DNA from 2 places in the Lysinibacillus sp. G01H genome. Region 1 is predicted to be linked to the other one. Evidence: predicted binding sites of a transcription regulator. Region 1 holds the regulator's gene; the other holds the start of a gene.
The links. The regulator CtsR, encoded in region 1, represses protease genes until heat stress. The targets are predictions, from matches to a motif close to ATGGTCAATAAAGGTCAAACA.

Region 1 (10,666 bases):
AAATCTCCTCTGTGGAAAGAGCTGCAGGGTCACCATTATATGCCGCTTGAATATCTGTTTGTAACACTTGGCGAATGGCAGGAAATCGATTAATCAAATTCATAACAATTTTGTCTGCTTGTTCACGGCAATACTTCTCGCAATTGGCAGGATCACTGTCCTCCATATTATAAAATAATACTTTTTCGATAATATCCCGCAAATCTAATGCTGTTTCACGTAGCTTATTACTGCAAACTACATTCACCCTTGTTTCATCAATAGGTCTTGTCATATAAATACCAGGGAACAGCACCTCATGGAAATTATCAATTATTTTTATAACCCGATCCCGTCCATCAAAGCCTATTGAGTTGTCAACATCGATGTACTGTTTATTTATACTAGTTAATGAACCTGTAATTTCTGGAACCTTTTGATTTAACCAATCATTTAATGACACAATAAACACCCCTCACATCTTTTCATCTATTCTATTACCTTATTAATCATATATCCACTATTTCATTTTACACGTAAAACGATCACAAATGGATAAAACCACTTTATTTGAGCTATTCCAACTTTTTATTCTCTTCCTACGCCTTCGCATCTAATTCGACTAGCAAAATGTCATTATTATCATACATATATGGTTGAACAGATTACGAAGCAATAAGGCATTCTGACCATACAATTTTCCCCAACCAAAACAAATAAAAAAGACTATCCATCCTCAAAAAACTACGAATGAATAGCCTCTATAAATAATATTTCTTAATGATTGTATGATCCACGCTTACGCAAGATTGCCTCACCAAATACTAAGTCTTCTTGTGTTGTCATTTTTACATTTTCATAACTACTTTCTACGATGTGTACCTGATGTCCGAGACGCTCCATTAGCATTGCCTCATCTGTCCCAAGAAAACCTACCTTTTCAGCTACGTCCTCTGCTTCCATAATTAATTCAAAACGAAATGCTTGTGGAGTTTGCACCATCCAAAGGCTTTCTCGATCAACTGTTTCCTCTATAATGCCATTATGTGATACTTTTTTCATCGTATCTTTCGCACGAACCCCTGCTATTGCTGCACCGTGATTATGCGCGTTCTGTACAAGCTTTGCAATGATATCATGCGTAATAAACGGGCGTGCTGCGTCATGGACAAGCACAATATCTACCTGTTGCATCTCTTTCATGCACGAATGGACCGAATGCTGTCGCTCAGCACCCCCATCAGGTAAACCCTTCACTTTGGTAATCCTATAGTCCTCTAGCATTTTTTGAATAAATCCACGTTCTTCTGGTTTTACAGCGAGCCAAATACCTGTGCAAGCGGGATCTTGTTGAAACACTTCTAGTGTGTGTACCAGAATAGGTTTCTCTAAAAGCTTTAAAAATAATTTATTTTGCCCTGCTCCCATACGCTTCCCACTTCCAGCAGCAGGTAGAACCACTTCATATTGCATTTTCCCACATCCTAATCGTCCTTCGGCTTAGCAAATATCATACGACCTGCCGATGTTTGCAGCACACTAGTAACTGTAACTGTAATTGCCTGTCCGATATAACTACGACCACCTTCAACCACAATCATCGTACCATCATCTAAATAGGCAACTCCTTGGTTATGCTCTTTACCATCCTTTATAACAACAACCTGCATATCTTCACCTGGTATGACTACAGGTTTCACTGCATTCGCTAAATCATTGATATTTAAGACTTTTACATGATGGAGCTCACAGACTTTATTCAGGTTAAAATCATTCGTAACGATGCATGTATCGTTGCCCATTTTTTTTGCAAGACGGACTAGCTTTAAATCTACCTCTTGTACATCTTCAAAATCCTCATCCGTAATTTCAACTTTTGTCTTACGCTCATCTTGTAATTTTTTTAAAATATCTAAACCACGCCGACCTCTTGTGCGCTTTAAGGTATCAGAAGAATCAGCTATATGCTGAAGCTCTGTGAGCACAAATTGAGGTACAACTAATATACCTTCAATGAAGCCTGTTTCAGAAATATCAGCAATACGACCATCGATAATTACACTTGTATCTAGCAGTTTGTAGCTTCCACGAACCTCCTGAGCCTCAGCATCTTCAGCAGCTTTTTTCTTCGTATTGGTACTACGTAATGTAAAAAGCTGTATGAGCTCATCTCTTTTTCTAAAACCTAGACGGAACCCTAAATACCCTAATACAAATGACAGGATAATAGGGAGTACTTCTGTGATAACAGGGAATTTTACACTATCAATGGCAAAGCCTAAAAAGTAAGCGACAATCAACCCAATTATTAAACCAAACGTACCAAATAATAAATCTCCGATAGGAACCTTAAACAGAACTTCTTCCATCCAGCTAATGAGCCTTACAAAGTAATCGGAAAATGCAAAAGATAGTGTAAACAGTAAAAGTGCGCCTAGAGCTACTGATACATAAGGATTATCTAGCCAAGGATTAGATGATAAATGAAGCAATTCGTATAATGGCGGTAAGAAAACAAGGCCCAATGCTCCTCCAATCAGTAAAAACGCAATTTGAACAAATTTTTTCACAAGCTGTCACCTCCTAATTGTTAGTTAAGATTATACATAGTTTATGGCAGAAAATCTTTCATGAGCTCAGTCAAATTCTCATTATTTTTGATGTTGTGTAACAAGGATAAGTTAGTTAGACAAAATTTCACAAATTTCTATTTTTGTTCGTACTAGATGACAATCCTTTATTCATTCATCAGCTATTATTTAGGACGATTATTCTTTTATTTGAGTTTCCGATATTCGCATCAAAAATTGAAGGAAAATGCATGTCAGATTAATATCCAACATGCACATTTTCCTTTATAACTCTCTAAAGCATGCATTTAGTGCATCTTTTATCGTTTCTACACCAACAATTTCAATTCCCTGCGGAAATTCCCAACCACCAATATTGGAAGAAGGAATGAAGGCTCTTTTAAATCCAAGCTTCGCCGCTTCAATGACCCGCTGTTCTATACGTGATACCCGACGGACCTCACCTGTTAGTCCGACCTCACCAATAAAACAATCCGTTGCACGCACTGCCTGATCCTTAAAACTAGATACAATGCTTGTCAACACTGCTAAATCTATTGCTGGCTCATCCAGCTTGACACCACCAGCAACTTTAATATATGCATCCTGAGCTTGTAGCATGAGACCCATACGCTTTTCTAGTACAGCCATTAGCAATTGTACTCGGTTTTGATCGACACCTGTGGCCATACGTTTAGGATAGTTAAAGCTTGTAGGTGTAACTAAGGATTGAATTTCAACAAGGATTGGCCTTGTCCCCTCCATTGATGCTACAATAGTTGACCCCGCCGCACCTTGTGAACGCTCCTGTAAAAATAACTCCGAAGGGTTTAGAACTTCCTTTAACCCTCCTTGAAGCATTTCAAATATAGCAATTTCATTTGTAGATCCGAAGCGGTTTTTTTGGCTTCGTAAAATACGATGATTATGATGTCTTTCCCCTTCAAAGTACAGTACAGTATCCACCATATGCTCTAAAATACGTGGCCCAGCAATTTGTCCCTCTTTTGTTACATGCCCTACTAGAAAAATAGCAATGCCTTTGGTTTTAGCGATTCGCATCAGCTCAGCTGTACATTCACGAACCTGTGAGACACTACCAGGGGCGCTTGTTACTTCTGGATGAAAGACCGTTTGTATGGAATCGACAATAACAAATTTAGGCTGTACTTCATCAATGGTTTGGTTTAAAAACTCTAGGTTTGTTTCGGAGTATATGTAAAGCTCTTGAGAAATCACTCCTAAACGCTCTGCTCGTAATTTCGTTTGACGAATAGATTCCTCTCCAGAAATATAAAGTACGCGATGCCCTTTATTCGATAGTAATGCGGAAACCTGTAATAGTAATGTTGATTTCCCTATTCCAGGATCGCCCCCGATCAATACTAGAGAACCAGGTACAATGCCCCCGCCTAATACACGATTGAGTTCGCCCATTTCTGTTGCTACACGCGATTCTTCAGTAGCTTCCACTTGGATAATCGGGATTGCCTTTTGTGTGACTGTAGCAGAATGTTGAAATGCTCCTCGTGGACCTTTTGCAACCATCTCTACTTCTTCCACCATTTTATTCCATTCACCACACCCAGGGCATCTTCCCATCCATTTAGCAGACTCATAGCCACAGCCTGAACATACAAATTTCGTTTTTTTCTTTGCCAAATTGCTTTCACCTCGAATATTTGTTCTTATCCTTAATTGTACAGAAAAAAAGACAGCTTGGCACTTAAAGCCTCACTGTCTTTCCTTGAAATTATTTAGAGATGGATACTCCCTCTTTTTTCTTTACAACAAACTCATCGTTTACGTAATCAATGATAACCTGATTACCCTTTTCTACATTACCCTTTAGTAATTCTTCCGATAATCGATCCTCTACTTGTTTTTGTAATGCACGACGTAGTGGACGAGCACCATATTGAGGGTCATAGCCTTCTTCAGCAATTTTCTCAAGTGCTGCATCAGTCAACTCTAACGAAATATCTTGCTCTTTCAAGCGTTTTGTTAAAGCATTGCCCATCATCGCAATGATTTCTTTTAAGTGCTCTTTTTCTAATGCGTGGAAGACAATCATTTCATCGATACGGTTTAAGAATTCTGGACGGAATGCTTTTTTCAATTCTTCTAACATCGTACCCTTCATGTCTTTATGCTTAGACTCTGCACCGCCTACATTGAAACCAAGGCTCTTTTGGTATTTTAATGCATCCGCACCAACGTTTGAAGTCATAATGACCACTGTATTGCGGAAGTCTACTACACGTCCCTTAGAGTCTGTTAAACGACCATCTTCAAGCACTTGTAATAGAATATTGAATACATCAGGGTGTGCCTTTTCAATTTCATCTAATAAAACGACTGAATATGGCTTACGACGAACTTTCTCTGTCAGTTGGCCACCATCATCGAAGCCTACATAGCCTGGAGGTGAACCTACTAGACGAGAAGTCGAATGTTTCTCCATATACTCGGACATATCAACACGAATCATCGCATCCTCATCGCCAAACATTACTTCAGCAAGTGCTCTTGCAAGCTCTGTTTTACCAACGCCTGTAGGTCCTAAGAAGATAAATGAACCAATTGGTCGTTTTGGATCCTTTAGGCCTGCTCTTGCACGACGTATTGCACGAGAAATTGCTTCTACCGCTTCTCCTTGCCCTACTACACGTTTGTGTAACTCTTCTTCGAGCTGTAATAACTTGGAAGATTCTTCAGAAGCAATTTTAGCTACTGGAATTCCTGTCCACATTGAGACAACTGCTGCTACATCATCCACAGTTACTTTAGATTCGGCTTTACCTTGCTCTTCTTTCCAATTTTTTCGGGTAGCTTCAATTTCATCCTTCAGCTTTTGCTCTGTATCTCTTAGTGCTGCTGCCTTTTCAAATTCTTGACCTGATACGGCTGCATTTTTTTCAGAACGAACATTTTCAAGCTTATCCTCAAGCGCCTTTAAGTTTGGTGGCACTGCGAATGAGCGTAAGCGTACTTTAGAACCCGCTTCATCGATTAAGTCAATCGCTTTATCTGGTAAGAATCGGTCAGAAATATATCTATCACTCATTTTGGCCGCTGCTTCAATCGCTTCATCTGTAATTTTCACACGGTGATGCGCTTCATAACGATCGCGTAAGCCTTGAATAATTAGAATAGCCTCTTCCACTGTCGGCTCATCCACTTGGATTGGTTGGAAACGACGCTCTAAGGCTGCATCCTTTTCAATGTACTTGCGGTACTCATCAAGTGTTGTGGCACCAATACATTGAAGTTCACCACGTGCTAAAGATGGTTTTAAGATATTTGATGCATCAATCGCACCTTCAGCACCACCCGCGCCAATTAATGTATGCAATTCGTCAATAAATAAAATGATGTTGCCTGCTTGGCGAATTTCATCCATCACTTTTTTCAAACGATCTTCAAATTCTCCACGATATTTTGTACCTGCAACAACTGTCCCCATATCTAAGGTCATTACACGTTTGTCACGAAGGATTTCTGGAACTTCATTATTAATAATTTGCTGTGCCAATCCTTCAGCAATCGCTGTTTTACCAACACCTGGCTCACCAATCAATACAGGGTTATTTTTCGTACGACGCGATAAAACCTCAATAACTCGTGTAATTTCCTTGCTTCGGCCAATGACAGGGTCTAATGTACCTTCACGTGCAATTTGTGTTAAATCACGTGCTAGGCTATCTAATGTTGGTGTATTGGCAGCTTGAGCTGCTTGTTGGCCAGATTGTGCATTATCATTATTACCTAATAGCAATAATACTTGCTGGCGAGCTTTATTTAAGCCGACTCCCGCATTGTTTAAAACGCGAGCTGCCACGCCCTCACCCTCACGTATAAGCGCCAATAATAAATGCTCTGTACCGATATAGGAGTGACCCAATTTACGTGACTCATCAACAGATAATTCAATTACTTTTTTAGCTCTTGGCGTATAATGAACGATTGGACCGACATCTTCTTTGCCCTTACCAACTAATTCTTCAATGCCAGCTTCAATCGTTTGAGGACTAATATCAATGGCTTCTAACGCTTTCGCAGCAATACCGCCGCCTTCACGTATAAGCCCTAATAGAATATGCTCTGTACCGATAGATTCGTGCTTCCAACGAATAGCCTCTTCCTGAGCAAGCTGTAATACTTTTTGCGCGCGTTGTGTAAAACGATTAAACATCATATAAATCCTCTCCTTTTTCCCCATTTATAGGCTTATTCGCATGTTCTTGGGATAATGTCTCACGAAGCATCTCCGCTCGTACACGATCCCGTTCAGCAGGTGGTAATGCCTCACCTGCATAGTGCTGTAAAAAACCTGGTTGCATACTAACAACACATTCATTTAAGGTCGTTGCTTGTATACCATCAATCAATTGTAAATCTACTCCTAAACGAACATTAGATAGGCAAGTAGCAGCTTCCTCACTTGTTAAAATCCTTGCATGTGTAAGTGTGCCTAAAGCTCGATATACGCGATCTTCTAGCGCAAGCTCTGCCTTTTCCATTAATTTACCTCTTGCATGTCGCTCTTTTTGAATAATCTTTTCAGCGACACTTTGTATATCTGCTAATATATCTTCCTCTGTCTTCCCAAGTGTAATTTGGTTAGAGACTTGATAAACATTCCCTAAATTTTCGCTTCCTTCACCATATATACCTCTTACAGTCATTCCTAAGCGTGTCATGGCATTTATAATTTGATTCATTTGCCCAGTTAATGTAAGAGCGGGTAAATGCATCATGACGGATGCTCGTAGCCCCGTACCAATATTCGTTGGACAGCTTGTTAAATAACCAAAAGTATCTCGAAAAGCATATGGTAATACTTTCTCTAGGATACGATCAATCTTATTTGCTTGTTCATAGGCACTTTGAAGTTGAAAACTTGCTGTCATACATTGAATGCGTAAATGATCCTCTTCATTCACCATAATGCTAACGGATTCATCTTCAGAGAGTAGTATAGAGCCCACTTGCTCTTTTTTAGCCAGTTGCGGGCTAATCAAATGCTTTTCTACAAGAATTTGACGCTGTAAAGGGGTTAAATCCTTTATAGCAAAATAAGCATAATCATTTTGAAGCGTTGGGCTATCGCTGATTGCATGTGTAACGGCCTGTTCCACTTGCAGTGCCTCATTTTCTGAAAATGCTAATGGAAAACGATAGCCATCTAAATTTCGTGCAAGGCGGATCCGTGTACTAATGACGATATCTGAGTAATCATCTTTGATATGCATCCATGTTGGTGTCGCACGCTCTAAAAATGATTCAATCATCATGTCACATCACCACCTTCAAATTGTAGATGCTTCTCTAGCTCTTTGACTTCATCACGTAGCTTCGCCGCTTCTTCAAACTTTTCTTCATCTACGGCGGATTTCATACGCTTGCGGATATCCTCTATTTGCTTTTTAATAACATACACATTACTGCGAGCACCAGGCATTTTACCAATGTGTTGTGGACCTGCCTGAATACGATTAAAAAGCTTTGGCAAATGATCTCCAAATGTGTCATAACAGCTTGGGCACCCGAATTTTCCTTCTTTTAAAAATTGCTTATACGAAAATCCACATTGTGGGCATGTTTGCTGCTGTGGTTGTACCTGTTGTTTTTCCCCCACCTTTTGCCATGTAGGAGAGCCAAACCAGTTAGACAATAACTGTTGAATAGATACTGGCTCTTGTTTAAACTCTGCATGAAATGGATGGAATTGTGAGGCGCAGACGTCACAATAATGATGCTCTACTTTTTGCCCACTTTGAACTTGTGTTACTGTAACTGTCGCATTACGTTGTTTACAATGTTCGCATATCATTTCCATCACCTCACTATTTTTGTTGTTCATATTTTATTGTTGTCAGCATTGCTCGCAATATTTTTGATCGAATGACATCTCTTAATGGGAGATGCAAGTCGATCGTGGAGCGATCAATTGCTGCTAACATTAATTTCGCTTCTCGCTTGGAAATTACCTGCTCATCAATGAGTCGATAAACCAAATCTTCTGCCATCGTTTGTGATGCCCCACCTTCAATTTGCCTGAGAACATCGTCGATCAAATCAATCTGTGAATTCGCGCGGACACGTAAAATTCGAATGTATCCACCACCACCACGTTTGCTCTCAACAAGGTAACCCCGCTCGGCAGTAAATCTTGTATTAATAACATAATTTATTTGTGATGGTACACATTGAAATTTATCAGCAATTTCACTACGTTTAATTTCAATATGCCCTTCCCCACCTAATTCAAGTACTTGCTTTAAGTAACCCTCTATGATGTCTGATATATTACGCATTTTAGGAATACACCTCGCTTGCTTCACTGACTTTGACTATCTTTGACTTTCTTTGAGTATATTATACAAAACGCTTGAAAAAAATTGCAATGATTTCGCCCATAGAAAAGTGGAAAGTCTTGAAAATGGCTTTTTAATAAACGAAAAAGGCACTTTTCGATCATTTGTTTACGGTTTAATAATTTCCTCATACACCTAATGTACCCTTATTCGTCATAGAAAAAACGCAAGCATATGCAACTAGCATATACTTGCGTCTATGAAAATTATACCCAGCGACCAACAATTGGATAACGCCAAGGTTCATCAGACAATGCTTTTACGATACCGATAATCGGTACCACAAATAGCATAATGCCGAAAATGATTAAAAATGGTAAGCCAATAAGGACAAAGCTTAAAACAACAGAGATAGCAATTAAAACACCCATGACAATTTGGAATAGCAGTGCTTGAATAGAAATTGCCTTTATTTCCTCATCCGAACTAATTAAAAAGAAAATAATGGGCACTAACCATGGCGCAAAAAATGCACTTGCGTGTATGATTACTTTAGACCATTTAGACTCCATATATATCAACCCTTTCTTTGAACTTTATTCTATGTTTTATGTACTACTATTTACGGAACTATACCCGCAATAGTTTCACATTAAGAAGGATTTTTTAAAATTTTTTTGAAAGGCTGTGAGGAGCGTTGGAATTTAACAACACATTAGCAAATGAATATGAAAAGGGTATTCGCCGTACATTGCCTAGTTATGATACCATGCTACGTTTAATACAAACTTTTTATCATTCTAGGCTATCAGAAAATGCTAACATGTTAGTCGTGGGAGCAGGGAGTGGCAATGAAATTATACAGCTTGCAGAAGGAAGACCTCACTGGTCATTTACTGGCATTGATCCATCAGAATCCATGCTTACTATAGCTAAAGAGCGTTTGCTCACTCTACCAAATAATATGTCATTCCATCAGGCTACAATACTAGATGCTTCGCTGTCCTCTACTCAGTATGATGCAGCAAGTTGTGTTCTCGTCTTGCATTTTATTCACGATTATAAAGAAAAGCTAGAAACAATAAAAGCAATAGCAAGATATTTGAAACCTGGAGCACCGTTTGTCCTTGTTTCAAAATATGGTCAGCTAGGATCTTTAGAAACAGAACTACAATTTGATTTATGGCGTTCTTATTGGCTACAGCATACTAGACTTTCTTTATCCGAAGTAGCAGAGATGGAAAAATCCATTCGTTCCCTTTCTTTTATGAGTGAAGAGGAAATTTTAACACTTTTACAAAGTGCGGGCTTTACTAAACCTTCTAGATTTTTTGCCACTACTTTGTTCGGTGGTTGGGTATGCTTTAAAGAGGATCGCTAACTATTTTGTAGTAAATAATTTGAGGTGAAAACCGTGATAAGCACCATCGGCATTACAAAGCAGCAACAATTGTTAAAGGATTTTCCATTAGAAGAGATACATCAGCAAGAATTTGAATGGTATTGGGTTGATTTTAATTGTCCTACAGCGGAGGAAGAATTATTGTTGGATACATTTTTCCACTTTCACCCTCTTGCTATTGAAGATTGCTTAATGAGGTTGCAGCGTCCTAAGCTCGATTTCTATGATGATTTTCATTTCTTTGTCATTCATCGAGTAAACGAAGAGACGTTAGCTGCGGAGGAGGTTAATATTTTTGCCTCCAATAAATTCATCATAACCTTCCATAAAAATCCTGTCCCTGAGATAGAGAAGGTGCAAAAAATGCTGGAAAACCAACCGAAGAATTGGGAGCG
Region 2 (10,666 bases), 890 kb from region 1:
AGAGGGAATAACAGTGAAATTTAAGAAGTGGATAAGTGCGACGGCTGCATCACTTTTATTAGCAACTTCATTCGTAAGTACACCAGTAGCACATGCGGATGAATCAGCGACTAGAACAATAGCAGAGGAAAGCATCTATGATTTACTCGTTGACCGTTTCTTTAATGGCTCGGGCACAAACGATTTTGATACAAATACGCAGGACCCTTCGAAATTTGCGGGGGGCGATTTTACAGGTTTACAGGATAAACTGAAATTTATCGGTGAGATGGGCTATACAATTGTTTCTATTGGACCTATCTTTTCTACAGAGAAATATGATGGATCAATGCCCACAAGCTATACTACAATTGAACGTCATTTTGGAACAACGGAAGAATTTCAAAGTATTGTAGAGGCATACAAAGCTAAAAATATGTCCATTATGGTGGATTTTCCACTTACAAATGTGAGTCCAAATCATGAGTGGGCAAAGGATGCATCGAAAGCGGATTGGATTGCATCTACCAATAATGGACAAGTACAATGGGATTTGTCGAATAAGGATGTGCAAGAGGCACTTATTCAAGCAGTAACTGAATTTGTTTCTACATATGACATCGGTGGTATTCGTTTAACAAATATCGCAGGGGCTGATACAGCGTTTATCAATGCAGTAATAACTGCATTAAAAGAGACAAAAACGTCACTTTATGTGATAGCAAATGAAGAAAGTGATGCTGACTTTGATGCAACTTTCTCACCTGTAACAGCAGATATCTATCGTAATATATTTAAAAACGTGGATATGGATTCTTCAAAATTAATGGAACCCTTCACAGGAGAAAAACCGACACAAATTATGGTGGATTCACTTGAAACCCATCGTTTTACATTTGACTCTGCTAATGAAAATATGTTCCCACCTACCCGCTTAAAAATGGCGATGGGTGCTTTATTTATGCTACCAGGAATTCCTGTCGTACAATACGGGACAGAAATTGCTATGAATGGGGAAGCAAAACCAGATACACACCAGCTTTATAACTTTAAAACAGACGAAGAACTGATTGATTATATTAAAAATGTTCAATCTTTACGTAATCAATCAGCTACTTTACGTAATGGTGATTTTGAAGTCATTACAAATGAAAATGGCCTTCTTGTCTTTACACGTTCTTCTGACGAAGAAAAGTGGGTAATCATGGTTAATAATACTGGTAAAACACAACGCGTCGACTTAACACCTGAACAACTTGGTGAAGGGAAAATGCTGAACGGTATTTTACATGAGGAAAAAGTTCGCATAAATGAAAAAGAAGTTTATCCTGTTATTTTAGACCGAGAAATGGTTGAAATTTATCAAGTTCGCAATGATGAAGGCTTAAACACTCCTTATATGGTAGCTCTTGGCTTAGTATGGGTGATCTTTATTGGCTTTGTTGTCATCATCATTAAACGAGGGAAAGTTCGTCGTCAGGAGCAAGACGTCCAATAATAATAACACGACAAAAAAGCATGCCAGGAGCCATCCTAGCATGCTTTTTATTAGCCTTCAAAGCTTTTATTTGTGAAGAAAATTGCAATAGTCCCAGGTCCGACATGTGAGCCGATCGCGGAACCTATCATGGTAATTTGCACAGCTTGAGGTGAAAAACGCTCCTGGATAGAGGCTTTTGCTTCATTCGCAAAGGCAGCGTCGTCACTATGGCTAATACCTACGATTTTATTTGTAAAGCTGCCACCACGCTCCTGCATTAAATCTAACATACGATTAAGTGCTTTTTTTCGACCGCGTGACTTTTCAATCGGTACAAGTTTGCCATCTTCTACATTTAAAATAGGCTTAATACTAAGAAGGCCGCCTAAAAATGCACTAGCTTTTGATACACGACCGCCTTTTGCAAGGTAATCTAAGTCTTCTACTGTAAATAAATGCTCAACCTGAGGTGCAAGGGTATTTATTTTAGAGGCCATATCTTCTAAGGATACTCCTATATTTCGCAGTCGTACAGCTTCTTCCACGACAAGGCCATGTCCTAGTGATGCGCATTTTGAGTCGATAATGGCTAGTTTTAAGGAAGGATACTGCTCAAGTACCTGATTGCGAATCATTTGAGCAGTACTATATGTGCCTGATAATTCTGATGAAAACGCGATATAAATACCTTCTTCATCATTTTTGGCTAGCTCCTCAAAATGCTTCAAAAAGAGCTCAGGTGACACTTGTGATGTTTTTGGCTGAGCACCTTGGCGTATTGCATCATAGATCTCTTTGGAATCAATTGAAATCACATCTTCATATTCTTTGTTGTTCAATTGCACTCGTAAAGGGAGTAGCACGACATCATTTTCTTCATAGTAAGATTTTGGTAGATCACATCCACTATCCGTAAAAATCTTCATTCTCTTGTCCCCCTAATTTCAACTTACTTTTAAAGCTTTTTAACTTTCTTCAGTAGATACTCACTATAAATGGAAGGGGTACCACTGAATAAAGTTAAACTGGTAAAAATGGAATGTTAACTTGAACTTACTACTTAACTATGATAATTTCAAGCGATCGATGAGTATTTTTGCAATTCCATCATCATTATTCGTTGCAGTTATTTCATTTGCAATGTTTTTAAGACTTGAGATACCGTTCCCCATCGCTACACCAAGTCCAGCATATTCAATCATTTCTAAATCATTGTCTTCATCGCCAAACGCGATAATGCGCTCACGTGGGATACCTAAATCTTTTGCCACATGCGCTATGCCAACAGCTTTATTTAAGCCTCGACGCACAATTTCAATAATATGAAGAGGTGCGCCCCAGCGACGATGCTCGATGACTTCAGCATGCACTGCCTGTAAATGATCACGTATAATAACCGAATTGGCTTCATTTGCCTGAATCAGCAAACTTGTGGGATTTTCCAAGAGATGTGTGTATAAATCGCCAAGTGTAATTCTTGGATTCCCCATATTAAAAATATTTAAAATACGATCGTCTTCTGTGTGGACATAAATATCATCTTTTACCTCAGCGATAATATTTTCGTATTCATAACTGTTAATAGAATCAACAACATCATGTACGACACTTAAATCAATTGGTGTGTGCATATGTTGCCAAGAGACATTTTTAGGATGATGCACATATGCGCCATTAAAATTAACAATGGGTGTAGTGAGCCCAAGTTCATGATAATAAAGATCGCTTGCACGGTATGGACGTCCCGTCGCAATCATCACTTGATGCCCTTGTTCCTTAGCCTGCAATAATGTTTTTTTTGTTTTTGCAGAAATTTGTTGTTGATCTGTTAATAAAGTTCCATCTAAGTCTAATACGATTAAATGCGGTTTCATAGCTCGTTGCCCCTTTCCTATAGTTTGAATAGTATCTCTTTGTCTTACATTCGTCAAAATTTTGTCACAGTGAAAAAAGTTTGCTAACATAAAGATGAGAGAATAGTTGGGAGTGACAATAATGTTTGTAGAAAAAGAAGTGTGGGGAAATATTCCTTTATTACATATACATACAGACAAGATGAATGAAGAAACCCCGGTAGTCATTTTTTTGCATGGTTTTATGAGTGCAAAAGAACATAACTTACACTATGCATACCAATTGGTGCATAAAGGGGTGCGTGTCCTATTGCCAGATGCAAAATTTCATGGTGAGCGTAGCGAAGGCCTAACGGAAATGCAAATGAATTTAAATTTTTGGGACATTGTTTTAAATTCTATTCATGAAGTACAACAATTATATGATGAATTAAAGAATAAAAATTTATTAGCTAGTCATAAAATTGGCATAGGAGGCACTTCAATGGGTGGCATCGTGACATCAGGCTGTCTGAAACTTTATGATTGGATACAAACAGCTGCAATATGTATGGGTGCACCTGGTTTTATAAAATTGGGTGAATACCAATTGCAACAATTTGCTAGAAGCGGAGTTAACTGGCCGATGTCAGAGGAAGACGTTGAAAAAATTAATGAAGCCCTTGCTAAATATGATGTCAGTTTCACACCAGAAAAATTCGCGGGTCGCCCTGTATTCTTTTGGCATGGAGAATTAGATAAAACAGTTCCTTTTCACGAAACATATAAATTTTATGAATCATTACGGGAATACTATGAAGCAAACCCTGAATATTTAAAATTCATGGTGAACAAAAGGGCTGGACATGCTGTACCACGTGACGGTATGCTAGCAGCTACAGCATGGCTTGCACAGCATTTGGCATAACAGGGTGCATCTGCTATGATAAGGTTAACACTATGATGGAAGGAGAAATACGAATGGATCAGGATATGAAAGATAGCATGTTAGGTGCTTTAGAAAACGTAATTGACCCTGAGCTTGGCATTGATATCGTCAACTTAGGTTTAGTATATGATGTGGAATTAGATGATGAAGGTGTTGCAACTGTTACGATGACACTAACATCTATGGGTTGTCCACTTGGTCCAGTCATTGTGGATCAAGTGAATACGGCGTTAGGTGAACTTCCAGAAGTGAAAAGTACAAATGTTAATATTGTATGGAATCCACCTTGGTCGAAAGATAAAATGTCACGCTATGCAAAAATGGCATTGGGCGTACGTTAAGTTAAAATGGATTATTTAAAACCCTGCTTATTGAAAAATAAGCAGGGTTTTTGCTTGTAACGAAACTAATCGATACGGCATATTTGTAATGGACAATTTTCACAGGCAATTTCATTTTTTAAAAATTGTAAATCATGAATGGTAATAAATCCTTTATCAAAAGTGATAATCTCATGTTTTTTTAAATCATTCAGCATACGATTAATCATTTCCCGACTTGTCGCACACAAATTTGCAATTTCTGTATTTGTTAGCTGAAAATCAATAAAAATCGCGTCATTTTCTACAGGTTTACCATACGTATTGGACAGTCGAATGAGCGTTGAAAATAGAGCACCTTTTTTACCGTTTAACACTAAATCGCGCAAACGACTCTGATGCTTTAAATTTTCTGTTTGTAGCCACTTCATGTATTCCACCATAACAGTCGGCTGCTCTTCTAGTAAATGCTCCAAAGATTTACGACTCAAAACATATAACGTAGAGGGTTCTAAAACTTTGGCAGTCATCGAATTATAGACAAGATTACAAAATAACGAACCTTCTCCTATTATGTTGTCAGGGCCACAAATGCGAATGGTTAATTCCTTGCCCGTCTCGGATTCTTGGCTAATCGAAATAACACCTGATTGGATGTAATAAATTTCTTTTGCCCGTTCACCCTCTAGAAAAATTTTATTTCCTTTATTCACTTTGATAAAAACACCGTGGTTTTGAAAAAGATCTTTAATTTTTTCAAACATATTATCCATTAAAACCATATCTCCAACACATCGCTTTCTTTTTGTAATAAATGGCGATTATTACAAAAGGATAGTGGATTTCGATACTAAAACACAGAAACATATCATTATTATAACGTAAACTTCCATAATAAGTGAAAAATTTTTAGGGCGATTTCTTTGCTAAGCATTGTCGAGTGATGTAAAATAAAGTTAGTCAAAAAAGGTCAAACTTTTTTCATATGAACAAGAGTGGGTATATAAATAATGAGAAATATGAAAATAAAGGAGTGCTAGCTATGCAATTTCAACAAACAGACAATAAAAAACCATTAGAACAATTTGGCCGCAATTTAATTGAAGAAGTAAAAAATGGCAAGATGGACCCTGTGATTGGGCGTGATGAAGAAATTCGAAATGTAATTCGTATTTTAACACGTAAAACGAAAAATAATCCTGTATTAATCGGTGAACCAGGAGTTGGTAAAACGGCGATTGTGGAAGGTTTAGCGCAGCGTATTGTAAAAGGTGATGTACCAGAAGGCTTGAAAGAATGCGTATTATATGAATTAGATATGAGTGCGTTAATCGCTGGTGCAAGTTATCGTGGACAATTTGAAGAACGCTTAAAAGGTGTGCTAAAAGAAGTAAAAGAATCAGAAGGACAAATCATTCTATTTATTGATGAAATTCATACGATCGTAGGTGCAGGGAAAACAGATGGCGCTATGGATGCAGGAAATATGCTAAAACCTATGCTAGCACGTGGTGAATTACACTGTATTGGTGCTACTACATTAGACGAATATCGTATGTACATTGAAAAGGATCCTGCCTTAGAACGTCGATTCCAGCAAGTACTAGTGCGTGAGCCATCTATAGAGGATACAGTATCCATTTTACGTGGTTTAAAAGAACGCTTTGAATTACATCACGCCGTACGTATTCATGACAGAGCAATTGTTGCGGCAGCAGAACTATCCAACCGCTATATTACAGAACGATTTTTACCTGATAAGGCCATTGATTTAATTGATGAGGCTTGTGCAATGATTCGTACAGAAATTGATTCAATGCCACAGGAGTTAGACGCAGTGACACGTCGTATTATGCAGCTTGAAATTGAGGAACAGGCATTGCGTAAGGAAAAGGACGAGGCAAGTAAAAAACGTCTGGAGCAATTACGTGAAGAATTAACAAAGTTAAAAGAATCCTCTGAGGGCATGCGTCAACAATGGGAAGCCGAAAAAGAAAAGCTACACGATATTCAGAAAAAACGTGAAACATTGGATAAATATCGTCGTGATCTAGATGAGGCAGAAAGTAAATATGATTTAAATAAAGCTGCTGAATTACGTCATGGTAAAATTCCGACACTTGAAAAAGACATTCAGGTCCTTGAAAAGGAATTAGAGAACGGTGCAGAATCTCGTATTTTACGTGAAGAGGTAACAGCAGATGAAATTGCTGCAATTGTTTCACGTTGGACAGGAATCCCTGTAACAAAATTAGTAGAGGGTGAGCGTGAAAAACTATTACGTTTAAAGGATACATTACATGAACGTGTGGTTGGACAAGATAAAGCAGTTCAATTAGTGACAGAAGCGGTATGGCGTGCACGAGCAGGTATCAAAGATCCACACCGACCTATTGGTAGCTTTTTATTTTTAGGTCCAACTGGTGTAGGTAAAACAGAACTTGCCAAGGCACTTGCTGCACAATTATTTGATTCAGAGGATCACTTTATTCGTATTGATATGAGTGAATACATGGAGAAACATAGTGTGTCTCGACTTGTTGGGGCTCCTCCAGGCTATGTGGGCTATGAGGAAGGTGGACAACTAACGGAAGCAGTTCGCCGAAATCCTTATTCTGTGGTGCTACTAGATGAGATTGAAAAAGCTCATCCTGATGTGGCGAACATTTTATTGCAAATTTTAGATGATGGGCGCATTACAGATAGTCAGGGACGAATGGTGAATTTTACAAATACAGTAGTCATTTTAACTTCGAATATCGGCTCTAGTTATTTAATGGAGGCAAAGGAAAATGATGCTGCTGTGGAGGACTTAGTTATGACAGCCCTACGACAACATTTTAAACCTGAGCTTTTAAACAGAATGGATGATATCATTTTCTTCCATGCATTATCTACTAAACATTTTACTGCGATTGCCTGGAAGTATGTGGAGCAATTGATTAAACGTGTCGCAGAGCAAGAAATTACTTTATCTGTCGAGCAAGAAGTCATTGATTGGGTAGTAGAGCAAGGGGCAGATGCCCAATTTGGAGCAAGACCACTAAAACGCTTTGTACAGCGACATATCGAAACAGCCGTTGCTAGAGAACTCTTACGCGGAGAAGTTTTACCAGGGGAGACGTTGCATGTGAAAATGCATGAGGGACAATGTGTTGTGGAAAAATAACAGAAAAAACCTGTTCGGCATGAAGCTGAACAGGTTTTTTCTAGCTGAATTAATGATGGTCTGCAGCTTCTGGTGTAGGGTCGTTTGGAATGATTGCTCCAATAATAAAGATAAGGATGGAGAATACAACAGAAACGATTGCTCCAGTTTTGAAATCAAATGGTACACCAAGTACAGAGCTGACTACGTAGTTTAACATAGAAACTAGTAGGAATGACCATATGAACGTTACGATATATTGCATTAATTTCACCTCAACCGAACTTTTTTCATCATAAGGTTTTACTCATATTCATTATCATATCATAACATAAATCAAAAAAAAATGAACCATTTATGTGAAACATGGCGATTTTGTCACAACAAATATGAGATTTAGTATTTTATGTTTGGTAATGTAAAGTATTTAGGAACAGCTCTGAAATAGGGGAATGCGCTCCTAAGCGAGTGAAAAGTGCTCCAAAAAGAAAGGACACCGCTCATACATGATGCAAAGCGCTCTGAAATGCTCCACAAAGTATGATAAAGCTCCTAAATAAGAATAACCTCATTTCATAAATTTCTTCACTTCTATAATCAAAGAACAATACACTTAGCTGCATAAATTTTAAATCATCTTGCGTCATTCCTTTTATATGCGTTATAATTATGACCAGTTACTAATAATTGATAGTAAGAAAGCTGAGGGGTTGCTATATGAACGCTGGTATTATAGGAATAGGCAAATATGTTCCTGAGAAGGTCGTTACAAATTTTGATTTGGAAAAAATCATGGATACTTCTGATGAATGGATTCGTACTCGAACAGGCATTGAAGAACGTCATTTTGCGGCAGATGATCAGGAAACTTCAGATTTGGCAGTAGCTGCGGCAAAAGAAGCTATTGCAAATGCGGGTATTACGCCTGAGGAAATTGGTTTAATTCTTGTAGCAACTGTCACACAGGATCAAACTTTTCCAAGTGTAGCTTGTATGGTTCAGGAACAACTCGGAGCAGTGAATGCTGCAGCAATGGATCAAGCAGCAGCATGTGCAGGATTTATATATAGCTTAGTGACAGCAAAGCACTTTGTTGAGGCAAATGCTTATAAATATGTCTTAGTAGTAGGTGTTGAAAAACTGTCGAAAGTCGTTGATTGGGAAGATCGCAATACAGCTGTATTATTTGGCGATGGTGCCAGTGCAGCTATCATTGGGCAAGTCTCTGAAGGTAGAGGTATTCTATCCTTTGAACTTGGTGCAGACGGTACAGGCGGAAAGAATCTTTATTTAACGAAGCAAGATACAATTGCGATGAATGGTCGTGAAGTGTTTAAATTTGCTGTTCGACAAATGGGTGAATCGGCTGTTAATGTATTAGAGAAAGCAGGATTAACAAAAGAAGACGTTGACTTCTTAGTGCCTCATCAGGCAAATATACGTATTATGGAATCTGCACGTGAGCGTTTAGAGCTACCACCAGAAAAAATGTCAAAAACGATTCATAAATACGGAAATACTTCAGCAGCATCTATTGGTATTTCCTTGGTAGATGAGCTTGAAGCAGGTAAGATTAAAGAGGATGATTTATTAGTCCTTGTAGGTTTTGGTGGCGGCTTAACATGGGGTGCCGTAGCCATGAGATGGGGAAAATAAGTAGGAAAAATGCTTGAGGGGAGTAAGACAATGAGTAAAAGACGAGTAGTAATTACAGGAATTGGCGCAGTTACACCACTAGGAAATAGCATCGAAGAAACATGGGCAAACATTAAAGCTGGTAAATCTGGCATTGGTGAGTTGACACGCTTAAATAAAGATCTTTTTGCAGCAAAAATCGCCGCAGAAGTAAAGGACTTTGATATTGAAAAATACATTGATCGTAAAGAAGCACGTAAAATGGATCGTTTCACACAATACGCATTAGCGGCTTCTATTATGGCAATGGAAGATGCACAGCTAACAATTGATGAAGAGCTAGCTCCACGTGCAGGTGTATGGATTGGTTCTGGTATCGGTGGAATGGAAACATATGAACAACAATTTTTAACATTCCAAGAGCGTGGAGCAAGACGTGTTAGTCCTTTCTTTATTCCAATGATGATTCCTGATATGGCATCAGGCCAAGTCTCTATTCACTTTGGTGCAAAGGGGATTAATTCTTGTTCTGTAACGGCATGTGCTTCAGGCACAAACTCTATTGGTGATGCCTTTAAAGTAATTGAGCGTGGAGATGCTGATGTAATGATTTCTGGTGGTGCTGAATCACCAATCGTAACAATGGCAGTTGCAGGTTTTTGTGCCAATACAGCACTATCATTAAATCAAGATCCACAAGCAGCATGTCGCCCATTCGATAAAAACCGAGATGGCTTTATTATCGGAGAAGGAGCGGGTATTGTCATTTTAGAAGAATATGAACATGCAAAAGCTCGTGGTGCCAAAATCTATGCTGAAGTTTTAGGTTATGGTGCAACAGGGGATGCGCATCACATTACGGCTCCAGCTCCAGAGGGTGAAGGTGCAGCCCGTGCGATGACGCAAGCGTTAACAGATGGTGGTGTAGAGCCATCACAAGTTGATTATATTAATGCCCATGGTACAAGTACGCCATATAACGATTTATTCGAAACGCAAGCTGTGAAGACTGCTTTTGGTGATCATGCGTATAAACTTGCGATGAGCTCAACAAAATCTATGACAGGTCACTTATTAGGAGCAGCTGGTGGTGTGGAAGCTATTTTCACAGCATTAGCCCTTAAAGAAGGGATTTTACCACCTACAATCAATTTAAAAGATCCTGATCCTGAATGTGATTTAGATTATGTTCCAAACGAAGCAAGAGAAGCAAATATTCAATATGCAATGAGTAATTCTCTTGGTTTTGGTGGTCATAATGCAAGTCTTCTATTCAAAAAATATGAAGCATAATAGATAAACATTAAAAAACGTCAGCCAAAT

Region 2: the regulator CtsR is predicted to act here: its motif matches at 5,517-5,537, upstream of PSR12_RS03590 (ATP-dependent Clp protease ATP-binding subunit).

What each region holds. Positions count from the first base shown of each region.
Region 1 covers NZ_CP118397.1:4,537,950-4,548,615, forward strand. Annotated here, with positions in the region: gene epsC (serine O-acetyltransferase EpsC) at 1-442, opposite strand, end outside; gene ispD (2-C-methyl-D-erythritol 4-phosphate cytidylyltransferase) at 757-1,452, opposite strand; gene PSR12_RS23115 (PIN/TRAM domain-containing protein) at 1,464-2,549, opposite strand; gene radA (DNA repair protein RadA) at 2,835-4,211, opposite strand; gene PSR12_RS23125 (ATP-dependent Clp protease ATP-binding subunit) at 4,303-6,747, opposite strand; gene PSR12_RS23130 (protein-arginine kinase McsB) at 6,737-7,846, opposite strand; gene PSR12_RS23135 (UvrB/UvrC motif-containing protein) at 7,843-8,385, opposite strand; gene PSR12_RS23140 (CtsR family transcriptional regulator) at 8,399-8,869, opposite strand; gene PSR12_RS23145 (DUF4870 domain-containing protein) at 9,136-9,441, opposite strand; gene PSR12_RS23150 (class I SAM-dependent methyltransferase) at 9,567-10,250, shown strand; gene corA (magnesium/cobalt transporter CorA) at 10,284-10,666, shown strand, end outside.
Region 2 covers NZ_CP118397.1:744,840-755,505, forward strand. Annotated here, with positions in the region: gene PSR12_RS03560 (alpha-amylase family glycosyl hydrolase) at 14-1,477, shown strand; gene PSR12_RS03565 (DegV family protein) at 1,528-2,385, opposite strand; gene PSR12_RS03570 (Cof-type HAD-IIB family hydrolase) at 2,524-3,333, opposite strand; gene PSR12_RS03575 (prolyl oligopeptidase family serine peptidase) at 3,455-4,219, shown strand; gene PSR12_RS03580 (metal-sulfur cluster assembly factor) at 4,273-4,581, shown strand; gene PSR12_RS03585 (Crp/Fnr family transcriptional regulator) at 4,647-5,333, opposite strand; gene PSR12_RS03590 (ATP-dependent Clp protease ATP-binding subunit) at 5,603-7,729, shown strand; gene PSR12_RS03595 (YjzD family protein) at 7,779-7,973, opposite strand; gene PSR12_RS03600 (beta-ketoacyl-ACP synthase III) at 8,426-9,364, shown strand; gene fabF (beta-ketoacyl-ACP synthase II) at 9,395-10,636, shown strand.